DNA from 3 places in the Hymenobacter tibetensis genome. Region 1 is predicted to be linked to each of the others. Evidence: riboswitches for the same ligand, from Rfam matches in the RefSeq annotation. Region 1 holds a riboswitch; each other region holds the start of a gene.
The links. A riboswitch is a leader RNA that binds a small molecule or an ion and turns the genes downstream of it on or off. The one in region 1 is predicted to bind S-adenosylmethionine.

Region 1 (7,235 bases):
TGGATAAGGCGTTGATGTCGTAGAAGAGCACGTCGCCGGTGCGGTCATCAATCAGGTACTCGATACCCCCCACATCGATTTTGGCGGTGGCCACGATGCGCTCCACGGCCTCAATTACTTCGGCTGGGGGCGTAAATGCTTCCACTTGAATGCCTTTCTTGGGCGCTTCCGTCAGGCAGAACTCTGCTGACTGCTCTTCCGGAATCTGGCAAATTTCAGCGGGGCACAGGTTGAAGCTTTCGCCGGTGGTATACACCTTCATAGCGTACAAAAACTTGCCGTTCAGCGTCTCGACGCGGTGAATATTGCCGCCGCGGGGCGTCACGTACTCCTGCACCAAGGCAGTTTGGTCGATGCCTAGGTCGATTTGGTTGGCTTCAACGGCAGCTTGCACGCCTTCCAGCGTATCGAAGCGGATAATGCCAGCACCGCTACCACCAATGTTCACCTTCACCACAATGGGGAACTGCAGTTGTTGAGCGGCATCCGCAATGCGCGAGGCGTGGTTCACGACAAACGACTTCGGGTACTTCAACCCCAGCGAGGCAAACAACGAGAGTTGACGGGCTTTGTTGGTTTCGATGCTGGTAGCTACCGTACCGTTGATGATGCGGACGCCCAAGCGCTCCAGATGCGTGGCAAAGCCCGCCGTATGAAAAATACCCTGGCCGTGGCCGCGCAGATAAGCCGAAGAACTCATCCGGTTCACTACCAGCGCGTAGCGGCTCTCGGTTTCCGAGGGGTCGAACAGGTGGTGAGCAGCGTCAATCTTTTCGTAGGGGAGCCCCCGGCGGTCTAGCTCCGCAAATAGCGGCTTGAACCACTCAGGATGTTCGTAATAGATGCCAATTGGCTTGGAGGAGACAGACATGGAGAAGAGAGGGTTGAGAGAACAAAGAATCAGGAAAACAGCGCAGCCTTATAGCTGCGCAAACAACAGAACTACTTAAGGGAGGGTTGCACTACGCAGTAATTACCAAGCTACTAGCAAGGCAGAACCAACCGTAACAGACAAAGGCGGAATGCAGAAAGGAACGGCAGGCAGTAGCTTACGCCGCACATTTACCAGCTAGAGGTGCTTAAAGCACTTGCCGCGCCACGAGGCCAAGTGTACTGGCCAGGCATGCCCCAACACACGACGGGTAACGCGAGGAAATGGTACCAGCAAAAACGCTTGCTACTTGCTGCCTACACCTGCTCAACAACAGCAGCCACAACACCCATGCTGTACAGCAAAGACGGTAGCGAAAGAGGCAACGGTGTTGATGAAGCGTTTCACGGCAACTTGTTTTTATATGGTCAGGACTTGGCACCGTTTCGGATCATCCGATGGTTGCCGGCGCTTCGTCGAGCCTGTCTCTCCACGCCTCTGTATAAAAACAATCCTTTGGGGTAAAGAATTGATGGGACAAAGGTAAATCTACCCTGCCGAGAAATCAAATAAGAGAGTTTGCCAAAGCAACGAGTGGCCACAGCCTACCCTATTTCCCACAGCTCGTTCCAGGAAGTGGTGCGGGCAAGGCTACAGAGGTTTTTCTGCCCCAGCCAAGGCGCTGGCTTGCCTTTTGGCGGCACAGCAGTGGCTACCTGTACGCAGTTTTGGCCGAAGCGCCCGTTGAGCTGATCGAGCTTGCGCATAAGCGCAGCCGATTGCGGACGCGTGGTTTCGGGCAATTGCTCGAATAAGCTGAGTTGCGTCTGCCCTTGGTCTTCTAAGCCATCCAGAATAACACCCGCTTTCTTGTATACCAAGCCCGGCCGCCAGAGCTTGCCTAACAGCATACGCGCTGCTCGCACCAGTTCGGTGGTGTCGTTGGTGGGAGTTGGGAGCGTGAGCTGGGTGGAATAGGTGTAAGGCGGTGGCGTCGGCCCGAAACGGTTTTGACTGATAAAAACCGTCAGGATATAGGTCTTTGAGCCTTGCGCGCGCAACTTGCTCGCCGCACGGGAAGTGAAGCTCGCCACGGCGCCCAGCAAATCGTCGAAGTGCGACAGGGGCCGGCCGAAGCTACGGGTACAGGCAATGCTCTTGCGTGCCAGCGTACCATCTTCACTTGGGTGCAGCTGGTGGCACGGCTGCCCCTGAAGTTCTCGCACCAGCCGGGCGCCTACCACGCCTCCCATGTGTTTGCGGGCCCAGGCTTCCGAGCAACGCGCCAAGTCGGCGGCCGTGACAAGGCCCAAGTCGCGTAGTTTCTGGCCGTATTGGCGGCCAACGCCCCACACGTCTTCCACGGCCACCTGATTGAGGGCCCACCACTGCTGCTCCCCCGACGCAAGCATTGCTACCCCGTTGAGCGCTGGGTGCTTCTTAGCTATGTGGTTAGCCAGCTTAGCCAGCGTTTTGGTGGGGGCAATGCCGATGCACGTAGGAATATGGGTGCGCTGCTTGACCTGCTTGCGGATTTCCTGCGCAAACTCCAGCAGCTTGGGTTGGCCCTCGTAGCCGGCTTCCATGCCGTGCAGCCCCAAAAAGGCTTCGTCAATCGAATAAATTTCCACTTCGGGCGCAACGGACGCCAGGTAGCTCATTACCCGGTAGCTCATGTCGCCGTACAGCGCGTAGTTTGAGGAGAATACCTGCACTTGGTGTTCCTCGATAAGTGGCCGTGCCTGAAAAAAGGGAGCCCCCATCTTCAAGCCCAGGGCCTTGGCCTCCGCGGAGCGCGAAACGATACAGCCGTCGTTGTTGCTGAGCACTACCACCGGCAACCCCACCAACCGGGGCTGAAAAGCCCGCTCGCAGCTCACGTAAAAATTATTACAGTCGACGAGAGCGAACATGGTCTTGCAGCTTGCCGTTGATAAGCTCGGTGATGACATGCGTGACAACGCCCCAGATTTGGGCCTGATCCGGCGCTGTGATTTGGAGCGGGTCGTAGTGCGGGTTGTCGGGCACGAGCCAGTAGAACTGCCCGCGCTTCTCTAAGCGCTTCACGGTGAACTCGCCTTCTACGGCCGCCACTACCACGTTGCCTGGCTGCGGCTTCAAAGCACAGTCCACGGCCATCAGGGCGCCATCCGGAATGTGGGAGGGTGGGCCGTCCATGCTGTGGCCCTTCACTCGCGCCAGATAGGTGCAATCAGGATGAGGCAGCAGAATGGTGTTCAGGTCGATCCGCTCACCGGTTCGGCTGTTGTCGGCGGGGCTAGGAAAACCGGCGGGCACGGGCGTTTCGCACTCAATGAGCCAGACCGGATGACGGGCAATATCAAGAATGTCAACGATGCACATAAAACTGAAATTGATGGCTACAAATAACGAAGTTTTACTAATTATGTTGGCATATTATCAACTAAATAAATTAGTACAACAAAATATGTAATAGCTTTCCCCTGATATTCTCACTTGCTTTTCTTGGCTCGTGCACCAACAAAAAACCCCGCTACTCTGAGAGCAACGGGGTTTTGTTGAGGTAGTAGCTTCTGCTTTCTAGGAGTTACAGAAGCGGTAAAGGCTTAGAAGCCGTTCTCAGTGCCATAGGTATAGCTGGTGCCAGCGTCGCCTTCGTGCAGGCCCGATAGGGCGCCACGGTACACCGACTCGTTGCTGGAATTCCACTTCGACTGGTTGGGCTTGCTCTTAGGATTATAAGGCGCGTAGATGTCGGAAGAAGACTTCGACTTCTTGCTGCGCAGGGCCAGCCAGCTTAAGCCGCTTACTAATAGGGCACCACCTACCACTTTTTGCGTAGTGGACAGGCTGTTTACTTGGGCGGCGGCTTTGCTACCGAAATCTTTCAACGACTGAGGAAGCTGATTCACGTTCTTCATCAGCTCTTCTTGGTTCAGCCACGACTTGCGCTGGGTGTTTTGTGGCTGGCTGCTCTCAGCAGTGGAAGCCGATGCAGATGGTTGGCTGGTGGTCGTCTCGAAAGAATCGTCGCTGGCGGTGCCTAGGGCTGCGGCTGTATCGGTGAGGCTATCGTTGGCCGACAAAGAAGTAGCACTCAGGTTGCCTTGATTTGCGTGATGTTGCTTAGCCATGATTCGGGGGGAAAAGAGTAAAACGAAGGGAAAGTCCGGCTAGTCAGCGGCTTTCGTGCGTGATTATTCGTTGGAAGTGCCGTTCGGGTTACGATTTAGGTGATATGATTTTCAGCAGTGAAGCTCAACATAACCCTGCTACGGTTGAGGCAGTAAGCCCAACAGAACCACATCCATCAATCCCCTCCCCTACTATGTCGCACGACCCTAATCTTTCTGTCGCTCTTATTACCGGCGCTGCCAATGGCATCGGCCAAGAACTTGCCCACCTTTTCGCCAAAGACAAATACCAGCTGGTGCTGGTTGATAAGGACACGGCGGGGTTGAACAAGTTTGCCGAGCATCTGCGCACCGTTCACCAGCTAGAGGCTACGCTTGTCACCGAAGACCTCAGCCACGACGGCGCCGCCCAGCGCGTTTACGACCAAGTGAAAGCCCAGGGTATAGCAGTGGATATTCTGGTGAACGACGCCGGCTTCGGCGAGTATGGTCCTTACCTGGAATCGGACGTGGCACGCAACCGCGCCGTAATTCACACCAATATTGTAGCGCTAGCAGAGCTAACGTACCTGTTTGGGCGCGACATGGTAAGCCGTGGCAAAGGCCGCATCCTGCAGCTAGCTTCCACGGCCGCCTACACCCCATCACCGAATATGGCAGTGTATTCGGCCACCAAATCGTTTGTACTCAGCTTCTCGGAAGCCTTGTCGAATGAGCTCAAAGACACGGGCGTAACCATGACGGCCCTGTGCCCCGGCGCCACCGACACCGACTTTTTCGAGCGGGCTGGCGCAGAAGACACCCGCGCTGCCCACGGCATTATGGGCCTCGCCGACCCTAAAGATGTAGCCAAAGACGGCTATGAGGCCTTGATGAAAGGCGAAGCCCGGGTCATTTCGGGTATCACCAACAAAATCCAAGCAATGCTCACCAACATCACGCCCGATGGGCTGGTAGCAGCAGGTATGCGCAAGGTATTTGAGGAGCCATCCAAGTAAGAATTTAAACTTATAGTCGAGGTTGCCGTTTTTCCGTTGGCCGCGGAGAAACGGCAATTTTATTTTCAGGGAAGTAGCGGTACTACAGGGCAAGGCAAGGCAACTCAACTTCCTGCTTTCTATAGCCTGCCTCTATCTCCCACTTTCAGCTCCCCTCACCATGCAGCGTTTTAAAAGTAAAGTATGCCTCATTACGGGAGCTACATCAGGCATCGGGCGGGCAGTGGCCTTGCAAATGGGCCGGGAAGGAGGTTGTATTGCGGTGTTAGGACGTGATGCTGCCGATGGCCGAGAGGTTGTCCGTGAGATTAAAGCCGCCGGCAGCGAGGCCATCTTTATACTCGCCGACATCGGCCGGGATGCCGCCCTCCAAACTGCCGTGCGCAAAGTGCTCGATACCTGGGGCCGCATTGATGTGCTGGTCAGCAACGCGGCCCTCATGACCTTTAAGCCGCTGCTCAAGCTAGACCCCAAAGAATGGGACCAGGTGATGAACGTGAACCTACGGGGGCTGTTTCGTCTCACGCAACTCTGTTTGCCGCACATGAAGCGCGGCGCAATTGTGGCGGTTAGTTCGGTACACGCACATCAAACCACCCCCAACGTAATTCCCTACGCCGCCAGCAAGGGTGCTATTGAAGCCTTTGTGCGCGGCCTGAGCTTGGAAATACCGCACACCCATGCCCGGATTAATGCCGTGGCACCAGGCGCCGTTGATACGCCCATGCTGTGGAGCAACCCCAACGTGAAAAGCGGTAAAGAGAAAATAACCGGGCAAGTGGGCACTCCCAACGAGCTGGCCGCCGCCATTTGCTTTATTGCCTCACCTGAAGCCAGCTTCGTTAATGGCACCACGCTGGTCGTGGATGGCGGCCGACTAGCCTCGCTGTAAGCAGTGACTCCGTGGTTTAGTGGGTTCAATGTTCAGTTGGCGCAGTTGTAACAGTTCACGCACTGAATTGCTGCCTCACTGCTTCATCGTGCCCCCTGATGCATTTGAGCAGGGTCAGGCAAGGGGCGGCCTTGGGTGTAGAGGGAAGCATTAAGGCGGGCAGCTTCGCGCGCGGCTACTTCAAAGGGGATGTTGTAATAGCCGTGGCGCATCCAATCGAGCAGGTAACGGCGTAGGAAACCAAGCTTGCCATGCTCCTGAAATTGCCGGATGTGCTCCATCTCATGGGCCACCCAATACGGGTCGTTCAAGAACTCCTCCCGCGTGGCTCCGCTCAGGTGGATTTTGTTGCCGAGCACCATGGCCACACTATACGTTCCAAGTTTGAGACGTGCAAGCCGGGCCAGAAAAGAATTTTCAACGATAATGGGCGAGTTCATGGGGCGAGGGTGAGAGGGGCGGTTATACGTTGTAAACCAGCAACTTGGTTACGCAAAGTTGCACGCTGTTTTCAACAATAAGTTAGCTTTTAACAAGAATATTATGCCATTTCCAGCTTCAAACTTGGATAGTGGCGCATTTTGGGTTTAGCTTTAGCCTATACCCAAAGCAATATCCCGTTGCTTTTCCGGTTGTTTACAAGTCTTATTTGCCTCTCTTTTCAACCTGCTTCTATCGAATTAAGAAGTACTTCCGGTTCCTTCGGCATACCCCGAAAACCTATTTTGCCACCCCACGACGGACAATGAAGCACATTCCCCTGTATTGCCTCGCCGCGGCCTCCATGGCCCTCTCCTTCTTCTTCGAACACACACCTGCTCGCTCCACCAGTTCCTCTTCGGCCCTCATCACTGCCGAAGCCTCCCTCTTCTCCTTCACGGACGACGAGGAAGACAAAAAATCAAGCACCCTTACCAGCGACTCCGCTGCGTACGATTACTACGACCAGGCTTTAGGTGTTCACTTAGCACGCACCGAAAACAAAGACCTGCTGCGTACCGTCCTCGACTGGATTGGGACTCCCTACCGCTACGGCAGCAACTCCAAGAAAGGCACCGACTGCTCCGGCTTCGTGACCCGCGTTTACAAAGAAGTGTACGGCATCACGCTGGAACGCAGCTCCCACTCCATGTTCAACAGCGTGAAGCGCGTAGAGAAAGACAACATGGAAACCGGAGACTTGGTGTTTTTCCGCCGGGGTCCGGGCCAGCCCATCTACCACGTGGGTATCTACCTGAAAGACGGCAAGTTTGCTCATTCAGCCTGCAACGGCGGCGTTATGGTGAGTTCCTTGCAGCAGCAATACTACCACCGCAACTTCTACGCTGCGGGCCGCGTTGAAACCAACTAAACGGCCA
Region 2 (7,235 bases), 1.3 Mb from region 1:
TTACATAAAGAAGGTATTCCGCTCGGCAAATCAGTGGCCTACATCATGGCCACTGCCATGCTCGACAACATGTACTATATGCTGACCGTGCCGCTGGTGGTATGGATTGGGGGTGATGCCCTGTACCCGCACGAAGCCCTGCAAGGCGGCTTGGTAACCACGCTTCGTATTGGCTTCATTACCAGCTACGTATTCGTGAGCTTGTACGCGTTGCTGATGATGTATGCCATTTTCTTCAACCCGCAGTCGGTGAAGCGGCTGCTGGTACGGCTGTTCTCCATTCGTGGCATTCGTCGTTTTCGGAGCAAGGCCTACAAAATGGGCAACGAAATGGTGCTGGCTTCTGCTGAGCTACGCGGCAACGGCTGGGAGTATTGGCTGCGGGCATCCCTGAGCACGGCCTTTGTCTGGACCGCTCGTTACCTGGTAATTGGCTGCCTGATTTCGGCCTTTATTGATGTGACGTGGCCGGAGTTCTGGCTGATTTTTGGCCGAAACCTGACGTATAAAGTTATTCTGTTGATTGCTATTACGCCCGGCGGCGCGGGCATTGCCGAAGGGGCTTTTCCTACTTTTTTCGGCAAGTTCATCGGCACCCCCACCATGACCAACTTCATGGTACTACTCTACCGCCTCGTTACGTACTATATGTACCTAGTACTCGGCGCCGTGTTCTTGCCCCGCTGGATAGCGCGGATATTCGGTCCGCGCAAAGCGGAAACAGTTATGCAGTCGTAGCGGGCAGCCCTAGCTCACGGTGCTTGTTACCAACAGTGCTACCGGAATTCATAGTCAATAAAAAAGCCTTTCCACCGTGGTGGAAAGGCTTTTTGTTTCTACTAAAGTGTAGCGGCTGTCAGTGTTACTCTTTTTCGAGGCGTAGTTCAGCACCTTCAGCACTTTTCAGCGTCAGTTTGTCGTCCGTGAGGGTAACTACGCTGAACGAGTTGCTGGTAGTCGAGCCATCGGGAGTCATGGCAATGGTTTTGCCGGCCTGGTCGAAGGTGTATTTGCCGTTTACGGCACCCTGGGGCGAGGTCATATTGTACTGGCCGTTGGCGAAGAAAGTGATACGCTCGTCTTCCTGAGTATCGGTTTGCTTCACTTTGTCGCCGGTAGCATCCAGTTCCTTGTCTGTTTTCCAGATCTTGCTTTCTGTGCCGTACAGCATATTTACGCCTTCTACTTTGCCTTCTTTGCTACCGCAGGCAGAAGTGAACAGCACCAGCAGCATCAACAGGCTGGCCAAATAGCGAAAGGGAGAGGGCATCGTTTTCATGAGATGTGCGAATTGGTTGAAATTGGGAGAGAGTACAACATCACCGCAAGGCACAAGCCTATGCGGTCTTGCGCCTCTTACGGCGGGTTTCTGTAAGATGTTCAGCTTTACTACGGTTAAGTTAACCTAGGCAGAACTTCTTGTCTGCACCAGCGTATGAGGCCTGACACCGTGGCCATCAACTGCACACAGATGAGCTGCGTTCTGCTTTCACCATTAACCAACGCACGACCATGGGACTGTTTGATTTTCTCTCGAACGAAGGCGAAAAAAAGCCCGTACAACCTGCTGCTGCGGGCGGAGCTACCGATTTCTTTGGCAACCCTGCCCAAGCTACGCAGCCCGCTGCTGCCCAAGGCCAGACCTACACAGTGGTAAGCGGCGATTCGCTGTCTAAGATTGCCAAGAACCACTACGGTGATGCTGCCAAGTGGCACCAGATTTACGACGCCAACAAATCCATCATTGGCTCCAACCCCGATCATATCGAAGTAGGCCAAGTGTTGACCCTACCGAAAATCTAGAGCATTTCACTCTTGGATATATTATAAAAGTCGCTCCACTTCAGGAGCGGCTTTTTTTACGCCTTTATTTTCCGGAAATAAGCTCCTGTATGAAGCACTTAGCATAGAGACAAGGCGGAGCAATAGTATCTCCTAGTCGCTCGTTATTTATTCGCCATGCGTTTATGCAACTGATTTTCAACTATATCAGCCATTGCATTCATCCAATTTCATCTAGTAAAAATCAGCTGATCGAAAACAAAAAATAGTTTGCGTTTGTATTGCGTATATCAAATCTGGTTTTACATTTGCATCACCAACCAGGTACTCCCCCGCTTCCGGTGGGGCAGTTTTTCAGAATTTATACAGAAGTGGCGAGAGAACAGGCTCCCTGACCCACTGGCAACCTTCGTTGACGCGAAAGGTGCCAATTCCTGCCCGACCCGGTATTTACCGGCGGGAGAGATAAGTTGAGTACCATGAAAAATAACTCGAATTCCGCCTTCTTCTCCCCATCTGCTCAAGCCGCCTCACGCGCCGGTTTGCCGATGGGTTTTCGTGTTTCGTCTGCCGCAGCTCCGGCCCCTCGAATGCGAATGCGCTGCTGTTGTAGCGCCTGTTGTTGCTGTTGTTAGTCGTCTGACGGCTCCGGCACCCCTCCCCTTTTTGTTGCCCGCTTAGCAGCACCGGTACGCCTTAGGCCCCTGTGCTACATTCTGCCACCCCTACGCTAGCGCGTTCGGCTGGTGCAGGGCACACCTCACCGCACGTTTTTGTGTTGTTGATCAGCAAGTTACATCTCCCTCTTCCTACCATACACTCTCAAATCAACAGTATCATGTCTGCTCCAACTCCTCATTTCGAGACTCTGCAACTCCACGCTGGCCAACAGCCTGACCCCACCACCGGCTCGCGTGCTGTTCCCATTCATCAAACCACTTCCTACGTCTTCAAAAGCGCAGAGCACGGGGCCAACCTATTTGCGTTGAAGGAGTTCGGCAACATCTACACGCGGTTGATGAACCCCACCACCGACGTGTTCGAGCAGCGCATTGCGGCCCTCGAAGGTGGTGTCGCGGCACTGGCAGTATCATCGGGGCAGGCGGCGCAGTTTATTGCGCTCAACAACATTCTGCAGGTTGGCGACAACTTTGTGAGCACCTCGCACCTGTATGGCGGCACTTATAATCAGTTCAAAGTAGCTTTCAAACGCTTGGGCATTGAGGCCCGCTTTGCCGACGGCGACAAGCCAGAGACTTTTGAGGCGCTAATCGACGAGAAAACCAAGGCCATCTACTTGGAGACTATCGGCAACCCAAGCTTCAGCATTCCGGATTTCGAAAAAATTGCAGCCATTGCTGAAAAGCACGACTTGCCGTTGATAGTAGACAACACGTTCGGCGCGGGTGGCTACTTGTTCCGCCCGTTGGAGCACGGAGCACACATCGTAGTGGAATCGGCAACGAAATGGATTGGTGGCCATGGCACCAGCATCGGTGGCGTGATTGTGGACGGCGGCAAGTACGACTTCGGCAACGGCAAGTTCCCGCAGTTCACGGAGCCGAGCGAGGGCTACCACGGCTTGGTGTTCAACGATGTGTTCGGCAAAGGCGGACCGTTTGGCAACATTGCCTTCATTATTCGGGCCCGGGTAGAAGGCTTACGTGACTTCGGTTCGTCGCAGAGCCCGTTCAACTCCTTCCTGCTGCTCCAAGGTCTCGAAACGCTGAGCTTGCGGGTGGAGCGTACCGTGGAAAACGCGTTGCGTGTTGCCACTTGGCTGGAGCAGCACCCGCAGGTAGAAGCCGTTAATTATCCTGGCTTGAACAGCAGCCCGTACAACAAGCTGGCCCAGAAGTACCTGAAGCGCGGTGCGGGCGGGGTCCTCACCTTCGCCATCAAAGGCAGCAAGGATACGGCTACGCATTTTATCGATAACCTGAAGCTGGTTAGCCACTTGGCAAACGTGGGCGATTCTAAGACGCTCATCATTCAGCCTTCGGCCACTACACACCAGCAGCTGTCTGAGCAGGAGCAACGCGCGGCGGGCGTAACGCCAACACTGCTGCGTTTGTCGGTAGGCATCGAGCACTTCGAAGACATTCAGGCTGATTTGCAGCAGGCCTTCGATGCGGTGCGCAATGCTGCGTCGGTGGATTCGGCTGACGCTTCGGGCGACAAATTGCCGGAACAGGAAGTGGAACACGCTGCCGTGCTGGAAGTCTAGTGAGAGGGTAGGCCCTGCCGGTCGTGAGAGGACGGCGGGGCACTTCCAGCAGGTGCAGTACGTGGGTGGAACAGCGGTTTTTTTGTGAGAGAGGGAGCCGCTCCTTCCATCCCACAATAGCGCGGGTTGAGCTGTTTCGGCTCAGCCCGCTAGCTATTTGTAGTGATGCGCTGCCGGCCCATTCACTTGCTGCAAAGTCTATATAATCATCCCGTAGCACTACGGGCCTTCCACCTAGCGTGCTACCCTCGAACAGCAACCAATGCCTGACCTTGAAAGCTTCCGCCTACCTAAGCCTCTGCCGCTGGAAAGCGGCGAAGTGCTAACCGGCGTGGAAGTCGCTTACCATACCTTCGGCACGTTGAATGCCACGCGCGACAACGTGGTGTGGGTATGCCATGCCCTTACCGCTAACTCCGATGTGCTCAGCTGGTGGCCGGGGTTGTTCGGACCCGAATGCCATTTTGATCCGGCCGATTGGTTTATTGTGTGTGCCAATATAATAGGCTCTCACTACGGCAGTACCAGCCCCCTTTCGCCGGCTCCCGAGACGGGTTTGCCCCGCTACGCACAATTTCCGCTGCTCACCATCCGCGACATGGTAGCTGCGCACGAAGAGTTGCGCCAGCACTTGGAACTAACGCAGATTCACACGCTGATTGGCGGCTCCCTGGGCGGCCAACAGGCGTTGGAATGGGCCATCCAGTTGCCCAACGTCTTCGAGAACTTAGTGCTCTTGGCTACCAACGCACAACACTCGCCTTGGGGCATTGCCTTCAATGAAGCACAACGCCTCGCCATCTTCGCCGACCCTACTTATCACCACGCCACACCCGAAGGCGGAGCCGCAGGATTGCGAGCGGCCCGCGCCATGGCCTTGCTCAGCTACCGCAGCTACGGAGCTTATGCGGAAACCCAAGCGGAACCCACCGACGAAAAGCTCGACGACTTTCGGGCCAGCGCTTACCAGCAGTACCAGGGTGATAAGCTAGTAGCGCGCTTCAACGCTTATACCTATGTGGCGTTGTCGCGGGCCATGGACTCACATAACGTAGGGCGCGGACGCGGTGGGGTTGCAGCAGCGTTGCGCCACGTACGTGCCCGCACGTTGGTGGTAGGCATCAGTTCTGATGTGCTGTTTCCACCCGCGGAGCAGCAACTGATAGCCCGCCACATTCCGGGCGCCCTGTACGCCGAAATGGACTCTCGCTTCGGCCACGACGGCTTCCTGATTGAAACAGCTCATATCACGCACCTATTGGAGCGCTTTCATGCCTACACGTTCGCGCATTAATTCTGTCCGCGACCAACACATACATCCCTAGCGACTTTCTCATGAACCCTACTGTCCCCCGTTCTACTCACCCTACCCGCTCGTTCTCCTTTGCGGGAGGCTTGGTGTTGCTGCTATTGCTGCTGGCCGGATGTGGAGGCGCGGGCAGTGAGACCAAAAACACACAGCCCGACACCATTCGCCTGGACTACGCCTATTACAATCCGTTGAGCCTAGTGCTGAAAGAGCAAGGCTGGCTGGAGAAAGACCTAGCCAAGCAAAACATTAAGGTGGAATGGGTGCTCAGCCAAGGCAGCAACAAGGCGTTGGAGTTTCTGAACGGCAGCAGCATTGATTTCGGCTCGACAGCTGGCGCGGCTGCCCTCATTGGCAAAGCCAACGGCAACCCATTGAAGGCCATCTACATCTACTCGAAGCCTGAATGGACGGCGCTGTGCACCGGCCCAAAATCCACCATCAAGTCGGTGGCGGATTTGAAAGGCAAACGGGTGGCCGCCACGCGTGGCACCGACCCGTACATCTTTTTGCTACGCGCCCTCGACCAAGCGGGGCTGAGTGAGAAAGACATCGAGTTGATTCCGCTGCAACACCCGGACGGCCGCGCCGCCCTCGAAAAAGGCGACGTAGACGCCTGGGCCGGCCTAGACCCGCACATGGCCAAGGCTGAACTGGAATCAGGCGCTCAACTCTTCTACCGCAACGCCGACTTCAACAGCTACGGCGTGCTGAACGTGCGGGAAGAGTTTGCCAAGCAGCATCCGGCCCTGGTAGACCATGTGCTAGCTGCTTACGAACAGGCTCGCCAATGGGCCGTTGCGCACCCCGCTGAACTTAAAAAGACGCTGGCTACCGAAGCCAAACTCAGTGAAGCCGTAGCGGCCAAGCAACTAGAGCGCACCGATCTTACTAGCATTTCCTTCGGCCCGTTGCAGCGCAACACCATTTCCGCAGCCGGCGACGTGCTCAAGAAAAGTGGTGCCATCGACCAGAATGTGGATATCAACCAAACCGTCAGCAACCTGATTGATACCCAATTCGCCGACAAAATAGCACCAACCAAAGCCAAGGCTACTGCAGCCAAGTAACCGCTCTTGTCGTTCAGCCCTTTCGCGCATCAAGTGAGGCTAGGAGTGACAATGCCCAACCACCGTTCATGTCTGATTCTTCATCCATTTACGCGCCAACAACTGCTGCACCTACCCCAGCCGTAGTTAGCGCCCCTGTTGAGCAACCTATTGCCGCACGTACACCGGGCCGCTGGGGGTGGCTGCGGGGAGCCGTACTGCCAGCAGTGTTACTGCTGGTCTGGGAGACTTTGGCCCGTACCGGAGTATTGCCACCCAACCTGCTGCCGGCGCCCTCTCGTGTGCTGGCTACCATCTGGCAGATGGCTCTCACCGGCGAATTGTGGGAGCATTTGGGTATCACGCTATGGCGTGTAACGCTGGGGTTTGTGTTAGGTGGTGCCTTAGCCACTGTGTTTGGAGCCCTCACCGGTTATTCACGCACCCTCAACCAGTTGCTCGACCCCTTGCTGCAAGGCATCCGCAATATTCCGTCGTTGGCTTGGGTACCGCTTTTCATTCTTTGGATGGGCATCTACGAAACCTCGAAGGTGGTGCTAATTGCCGTGGGCGTGTTCTTCCCAGTGTACCTCAACTTGATGAGCGGCATTCAGGGTGTGGACCGCAAATTGGTGGAAGTGGGCCGGGTGTATCGGTTGTCGGGGCTGCAACTGATACGGCGCATCTTTATGCCTGCCACACTACCTGCCTACTTTGTGGGGTTGCGTAGCGGCTTGGGCCTAGGGTGGATGTTTGTGGTAGCCGCAGAAATAATGGGCGCCAATAAAGGCCTCGGGTTTCTGCTGGTTGACGGCCAAATGACGGGCCGCCCCCAAACCATCTTGGCCAGCATCCTACTCTTCGCGGT
Region 3 (7,235 bases), 1.8 Mb from region 1:
GGGCTGGCTTGCAACGTGCACGACGAAACCGAGGCCCTGACGACAACTCTCACCTATCTGGTATCGAAGTTCCCAGACCTCGCCTTTACCTTCCGGGCCCACCCTAGCGATACGCGAGACTTTAATTTTCTGCAGGCGCAGCATCCACAGTTGCTGTTTTCCAACGCCAAACAGGAAAGCGTATTCGAGTTTCTAACCAAACAAGATGCTCTTATTGCCGCCGACACCAGTACCCACCTCGAAGCCACCTTGCTGAACGTGGTCAGCTTTTATTATCGGTTCAATACCCACACTCACACCGATGACTATTATGGCTATGTGGCGCACAACCTGATAGAAAGAGCGAATACGTTGCCCGAGCTAGCTGCATTGCTCGCAAAATATACACTTCACAAACCCATTGACATTTACCGCCGCGCCATTTATTACAACGCCACTCTGGGCACTCCCGACGAGGGGCATAGCCGTGAACGGGCGGCACGGCTGTTGGAGGAGTGGCTGAAAACTATGGCGTAAGCTGTAGCTTGTGCTACCTGCCAGTCAAACAGGTGCGTTAGCGACGATTTCCTTATGCTTCCACCTCTACCAACTAGTGCCCCTATTTCTACCGAAGCCCGGCTAGCGTATGTGCTGCGTCATTTTCGGCAGGCATATGCAGAGGTACCCGAAGTTTCTATTGGGTATGCCCACCAACAGCCGCAGGTAGAAATAGTTGATGGTGCCGGCGACTTTTTCTCTCGCCAGAACCCGTACCCCCCCACTCCTACTTCACGCGAATGGCAAGACCAGGTGCTGCCAGTTTTTTTCGACTTAAATCCGGAGCAGCCGTTACTTGAGCTCTTACCAGCTAACCGCGCCCGAATCAATGCCGACCTGATTTCGGCAGCTTTTTACTTGCTCAGCGGTTGGCAGGAATATTTCTCGAACGAGCGAGACCAGCACGGTCGTTTTCCTTACACCGCCAGCGTGCAGCACCGCTATGGCTTTGTGGCAGTACCGGTAGTGAATTACTATTTTGATATCCTGAAGACGGCCATTGAGCACGTAGCAGGTCAATCATTGCAACCGCGCCGCTGGATTAATGAGGCGCCCTTTGCAACGTTCATCACCCACGACATAGACGCGTTACACAGCGCCTGGAAAGCGCCTGCCAAAGCTGCTTTACACCGTGGCAACTTGCTAAGATTTGGGAAACTTCTATGGCAGCGTTTTCTCAAGTCGGATACTTGGGACAACTTGGAGTTAGTGCAGAAAACCGTAGCGGGGTATGATGCTAAGAGCACGTTCTTTTTGCTGCCCGAGCACCGCCGTGCGAGCAATGGCACACCCAATGCGGATTATAAATTAGCGGCAACAGCGCTGCAGTGGCGTTTCAAGGCGCTTGTAAAACACGGGGGGGAAGTGGCAGTTCACGGAAGCATTGGCACTTCCGTTGACCAGCAGCACTTGGTGCGCGAGCAAGCACAAATGCCCGCTTCTGCATCCGGCAACCGATTCCACTACCTAAGTTGGGAACCGCGCCGCACGCCGGCAGTAGTAGTAGAAGCTGGTTTCGCCTACGATTCTACCTTGGGCTTTGCCGAACACTTCGGCTTTCGCAATTCTTATTGCCTGCCCTTCCGTCCTTTCGATTTTACGCAGGGCAGGGCTTGTACTTTCCTTGAAATTCCGCTCAACGTGATGGACGCTACGCTGCATCACCCCAACTACTTGCAGTTAGCTCCCCACGAAATTCTGCCGGCTCTACTGCCCATGTTTCAGGAAATCGAGCGGTTTGGCGGCGTCTGCACCCTGCTTTGGCACAACGACCACTTCGACCCAGCTAACGAAACGACCGGTCCGCGCCAGTTCGCCGAGTTGATGCAGTACCTTCGCAGCCGCAATACCGCCTTCGTCAACGGCCGGGACATTTTACAGGAGCTAGGAAACAGAAGCTAGGAGTCATTTTCTTCTTTCTGTCTTCTGTCTCCCAACTTCTAGCTTCTTATTGTTTTGGGCATAGTTCAGCGGCAGGGGCTGCGCAATACCATTATTTCTTACGCGGGCTTGGGCCTAGGCTTTGTGAACACGGTGTTGGTGCTGCCGAAGGTGCTAGAGCCGAAACAGATAGGCTTAACCAGCGTGCTAATGGCGCTGGCTACCATGTTTGCGCAGGTGTCGGCGTTTGGATTTGGCAACATGGGCGTGCGGTTTTTCCCGTATTTCCGCAAGCCAGAAAGTGGGCACCATGGGTTCCTGCCGTTTCTGTTAGGAGTGCCGCTGCTAGGTTTTGTTTTAATCACGGTATTATATCTGCTAGGCCGGCCCCTGGTTCTGCACTGGTACCTTGATGACGCAACGCTACTAGGCCGCTACTACACCTGGGGACTGGTTTTGACCCTGTTTGTCTTGCTGATCAATCTACAGGACGCCTACCTCAAAGCCCTGTATCACACGGCTTTCTCTTCCTTCACGCAGGAAATCGTTTTGCGGCTGCTCGTTACGGCCGGGGCACTCTTGTTTGCTGGTAGTTACCTTGATTTCCACGGCTATGTGCTCTGGTACGTGGGCGCACTTGGGGGCATTGCTTTGCTGCTGACAGTCTACACGGCTTCCATTGGCGAGTTGCACTTGCAACCTACATCGGCGGTATTGCGGGTGCGCCCGCTGCGCGAGATGCTTGGCTTCGGGGCGTTTGCGCTGTTAGGCAACGTGTCGGGCGTAGTAATATCCAGTATCGACTCGCTGATGGTAGGTGCCAAGCTGGATTTGCAAGCGGTGGGCATTTACAGCACCGCTTTTTTCATTAGTACGGCGCTGGTTTTGCCGTTTCGTGCCCTCTACAAGATTGCGTTTCCGCTGCTAGCCGAGTATTGGAAAAACAACGACCTCCCTCGCATGGCCGACTTCTACCAGCGCACCACCCGCCTAAACACTGTGCTTGGCTGCTATCTAGCACTCGGCATCGCGCTGAATTTGGATTTCATATTTGGTCAAATGAAACCAGCCTACGCTGCCGGCACCACCGCCGTGTTTATCCTGTTGGCGGGCCGGCTCTTCGACGGCATAACCGGCCTCAATGGGCTCATTGTCGTTACGTCGCCGCGCTACCGTTACGATTTGATTTTCAACGTGTCGCTGGCTTTGGCTACGGTGCTTATGAACTTGCTGTTGATTCCGCGTATGGGCCTAACGGGGGCAGCAGTGGCCGCTGCGGTTTCGTTGGTGGTCATCAACATCGCACGTACCTGGTTTGTCTGGCACAATTTCGGGCTACAGCCCTTCGACAAGCGCGTGCCGCTGATTCTGCTACTGGCTGCTACTGCGGGCGTTGTGGCGTGGTTGGTGCCGTTCATGCATTCGTTGCTGGTTACGATGCTGCTACGCTCAGTGGTGCTGACGGTGCTTTACGGTGGGCTACTACTAGCTACTAACGCAGAGCCACAGGTACGAGAAATCCTGCAAACGGCACTTCGCCGGGTGCGTCCTAATGCTTGATGCATTGATTCTACCCTCTGACCTAGTTGTTTTAAGTTATTGAAATACCACATTTAGCTGCTAATCCGCTATTAGCTAGTAGTGCCTTATAACGAAGTACATATTCCCTGGAGGAACTAATAATTGGGCTTCCTGTGTCTGACAGCAAGATTTACCGGTACAAAAGGCCACCAAGATGCTGCCACCAAAACAGAAGGCGGCACTTCCTTGTAGTAGGCAATAATAAATAAATTTGGAAGTATAAAATTTCCGCCACTACCTTTGCAGTATCAATTCTTTACCCCCAAAAGGATTGTTTTTATACAGAGGCGTGGAGAGACAGGCTCGACGAAGCGCCGGCAACCATCGGATGATCCGAAACGGTGCCAAGTCCTGACCATATAAAAACAAGTTGCCGTGAAACGCTTCATCAACACTGCCGCCATTTCTGCCACCTTCTCTGCTGTACAGCATGGGTGTTGTGGCATGGCAAGCCCCGTCTGTATGACCGTGGCTTTTGGTTGCTGTTGTTAGGAGTAGCGCACCCCTCTCTTTTTCTTGGTTTGTGCGCTGAATGTGGTGAGCTGATACGCTTTTACGCGTAGCTCTACCCCGTATCCGTACACTCCGCTTTTCGCTTTCGGTTGGTTTCAGCGGTGCATGAGCATCCTGGCACTTCCAAAGCTATCCTCCGGCTGGACCCTTGCCGCCGCGGCAAATTCCTCTCTCATTTCTTTTCATGCCCACAGCCTCTGCCGTGTTGGCCGTTCCCGTGCTGGACGACCTTCGCCTTCAGCTACCGTCAGCTTCTGCCTTGGAGCGGCTACGCCTCGTAGCCAAGCACTTCCCCGAAAAGGCGGTCTTCTCTACTTCCTTCGGCTTGGAAGACCAGATTATCAGCCATCTAATCTTTGAAAACGAGCTACCCATCAAGGTGTTCACATTAGATACGGGGCGCAACTTTCAGGAAACTTACTCCACCTGGAACAAGACGCTGCTCAAGTATCAGCAGCCGATTGAGGTCTTTCACCCGCGCCAGGAAAGCGTGGAAGAATTGATGCGCACCAAAGGTCCCAACAGCTTTTACGAAAGCGTTGAAAACCGCAAGGAGTGCTGCTACATCCGCAAGGTAGAGCCCCTAAACCGGGCGCTGGCGGGCCAAGCCGCGTGGGTAACGGGTATCCGGGCTGAGCAGTCGCAGAACCGGCAAACCATGGACCCGGTGGAATGGGACGCTGCCCACAACCTCACCAAGATTCACCCACTTTTCGACTGGACGTGGGAGCAAGCGGTGGATTTCGCCCAAGCGAACGGCATTCCGGTGAATCCGCTGCACAAGCAAGGCTTCGTGAGCATTGGGTGTGCACCCTGCACCCGCGCCATCAAGCCTGGCGAAGATTTTCGGGCCGGCCGCTGGTGGTGGGAAGACCTTTCTGCCAAGGAATGCGGCCTACACTCCACCACCGCCCACCACGACGGGCCCGACCCGGTGGTAGAGCCGGTTGAAAAGCAGCACTAATTCTCCTCTCATAACTATTCTGGAGCGCTTGCTCCAGACCCTTCTATCCGGCACCGAAATCATCAAAAGCCATGCTACTTGACCTTCCGGTGCCGCATCAGCAAATCCTAGAAACCATGAGTGCGCACTCCTTCGATTACCTCGACCGGCTGGAAGCCGAAGCCATTCACATCCTGCGGGAAGTAGCTGGCCAATTTGAGCGGCCGGCGCTGCTTTTCTCGGGCGGTAAAGACTCCATCGTTCTCACGCGGCTTGCCGAAAAAGCGTTCCGCCCGGGCCGCTTCCCTTTCCCGCTGGTGCACGTGGATACCGGCCACAACTTCCCGGAGGTGCTCGCCTACCGCGACCAACTGGCTGCAGAACTAGGCGAGAAGCTAATTGTGCGCAGCGTGGAAGACACCATCAAGCGGCAGCGCCTACGCGAGCCAGGTGGCAAGTTTCCGAGCCGCAACCCGCTCCAGACTTACACGCTGCTGGAGGTAATCGAGGAATTTGAGTTTGACGCCTGCATCGGCGGGGCCCGGCGCGACGAAGAGAAAGCCCGTGCCAAAGAGCGCATCTTCTCGGTCCGCGACGAGTTCGGGCAGTGGGACCCCAAGCGCCAGCGCCCGGAGCTGTGGAACGTGTACAACGGCCGTATCCAGAAAGGCGAAAACGTGCGGGTTTTCCCGATTTCCAACTGGACCGAGCTCGACGTGTGGCGCTACATCCAGCGCGAAAACATCAGCCTTCCCGACATCTACTTCGGCCACGAGCGGACTTGCGTGGTGCTGCCGAGCGGCCAACTATTGGGCTTATCCGAGCACTTGCAGCTCGACGAGGAAGACGAAATCGTGACCCGGCAAGTGCGATTCCGCACTGTGGGCGACTCTACCTGCACGGCCGCCGTGGAAAGCGACGCTAGCACCGTGGAAGACATCATTCAGGATTTGTTGCTGGCCAAAGTGAGCGAACGAGGCGCTACCCGTCTCGACGATAACATTTCGGAAGCCGGCATGGAAGACCGCAAACGCAACGGCTATTTCTAAGTGGTGAAGTTGTGAAGGGTGAGGTTGTGAATTGCTTTCACGCCTCGCCAGCACGACGAACTCACAATTTCACAAACTCACAATTTCACCTCATGGACCTTCTCCGATTCATCACCTGCGGCAGCGTCGACGACGGCAAAAGCACGCTCATTGGCCGCCTGCTCTACGACTCCGATTCGGTGTCGTTGGATGTGCTGGCGGCGCTGGAAAACCGGCCTACTGTGCAAGGCACCGTGGATTTGGCCTTGCTAACCGACGGCTTACGAGCCGAGCGGGAACAGGGCATCACCATTGATGTCGCCTATAAATACTTTACTACGCCGCGGCGCAAATTCATCATCACGGATGCGCCGGGCCACGTGCAGTACACCCGCAACATGGTGACGGGTGCCAGCAACGCCGACTTGGCCATTGTGCTAGTGGACGCCCGCCAAGGTGTAGTAGAGCAAACGCGCCGCCATACGCTGGTAGCGGCTTTGCTCGGGATTCGCAACTTTGTGCTGGCCGTGAACAAGCTGGATCTGGTGGGCTTCGATCAAAATATTTTCGAGCAGATTGCCGCTGATTACGCCGCCCTCACTGACCATTTCCAACTGCCCGCTGCTACCGCTATTCCGCTCAGCGCTTTGCACGGCGACAACGTGGTAAAACGCTCCAACCGCTTGTCTTGGTACACGGGCCCTAGCTTGCTGGAACATTTGGAAAGCGTGCCCGCCGCTGTGGAAGCAGCCAATGCCGCCCCACGCTTTCAGGTGCAATATGTTATCCGCCCCCAAACCGCCGACCTACCCGACTACCGCGGTTACGCCGGCCAGATCCAAAGCGGTCAATACCGCCGCGGCGACCGGGTGAAGGTGCTGCCTTCGGGCCTGGAATCGACGATTGAGGCTATTGAAGTCAATCAGCAAGAGGTGGAAACTGCTACGGCGCCGCAAGCCGTGGTGCTGCGCCTCACCGATGACGTGGATATTAGCCGGGGCGACGCCATCATTCCGGTGGAGCACGTGCCTACTCTGACGCGGGAACTGGAAGCTACCGTGTGCTGGATGAGCGAGCAGCCATTGTGGCCGGGTCGCAAACTGCTGTTGCAGCACCATTCCGCCGTGGTAAAAGCGGCAATACCGGCTATTCTGCATAAGGTGAACGTGCAAACTTTCGCCCGCGCCGCCGCCGATTCAGCGCAGCTCAACGACATCGTGCGGGTACGCATCAAAACCGCCGTGCCCCTGGCC

Region 2: linked by a shared signal. The riboswitch ahead of MTX78_RS20170 (O-acetylhomoserine aminocarboxypropyltransferase/cysteine synthase family protein) and the one ahead of MTX78_RS02135 (ATP-grasp domain-containing protein) in region 1 are both predicted to bind S-adenosylmethionine.
Region 3: linked by a shared signal. The riboswitch ahead of MTX78_RS09115 (phosphoadenylyl-sulfate reductase) and the one ahead of MTX78_RS02135 (ATP-grasp domain-containing protein) in region 1 are both predicted to bind S-adenosylmethionine.

What each region holds. Positions count from the first base shown of each region.
Region 1 covers NZ_CP094669.1:526,490-533,724, reverse strand. The annotation lists gene MTX78_RS02135 (ATP-grasp domain-containing protein) at 1-871, opposite strand, end outside; SAM riboswitch class I at 1,289-1,380, opposite strand; gene MTX78_RS02130 (Y-family DNA polymerase) at 1,477-2,784, opposite strand; gene MTX78_RS02125 (LexA family protein) at 2,762-3,235, opposite strand; gene MTX78_RS02120 (hypothetical protein) at 3,460-3,987, opposite strand; gene MTX78_RS02115 (SDR family NAD(P)-dependent oxidoreductase) at 4,182-4,985, shown strand; gene MTX78_RS02110 (SDR family NAD(P)-dependent oxidoreductase) at 5,146-5,877, shown strand; gene MTX78_RS02105 (hypothetical protein) at 5,961-6,317, opposite strand; gene MTX78_RS02100 (C40 family peptidase) at 6,623-7,228, shown strand.
Region 2 covers NZ_CP094669.1:5,009,012-5,016,246, forward strand. The annotation lists gene MTX78_RS20155 (lysylphosphatidylglycerol synthase transmembrane domain-containing protein) at 1-738, shown strand, start outside; gene MTX78_RS20160 (hypothetical protein) at 863-1,270, opposite strand; gene MTX78_RS20165 (LysM peptidoglycan-binding domain-containing protein) at 1,513-1,803, shown strand; SAM riboswitch class I at 2,141-2,254, shown strand; gene MTX78_RS20170 (O-acetylhomoserine aminocarboxypropyltransferase/cysteine synthase family protein) at 2,621-4,009, shown strand; gene MTX78_RS20175 (homoserine O-acetyltransferase family protein) at 4,272-5,303, shown strand; gene MTX78_RS20180 (aliphatic sulfonate ABC transporter substrate-binding protein) at 5,345-6,388, shown strand; gene MTX78_RS20185 (ABC transporter permease) at 6,457-7,235, shown strand, end outside.
Region 3 covers NZ_CP094669.1:2,295,255-2,302,489, reverse strand. The annotation lists gene MTX78_RS09130 (hypothetical protein) at 1-516, shown strand, start outside; gene MTX78_RS09125 (DUF7033 domain-containing protein) at 571-1,938, shown strand; gene MTX78_RS09120 (lipopolysaccharide biosynthesis protein) at 1,993-3,477, shown strand; SAM riboswitch class I at 3,773-3,864, shown strand; gene MTX78_RS09115 (phosphoadenylyl-sulfate reductase) at 4,196-4,975, shown strand; gene cysD (sulfate adenylyltransferase subunit CysD) at 5,092-6,003, shown strand; gene MTX78_RS09105 (sulfate adenylyltransferase subunit 1) at 6,096-7,235, shown strand, end outside.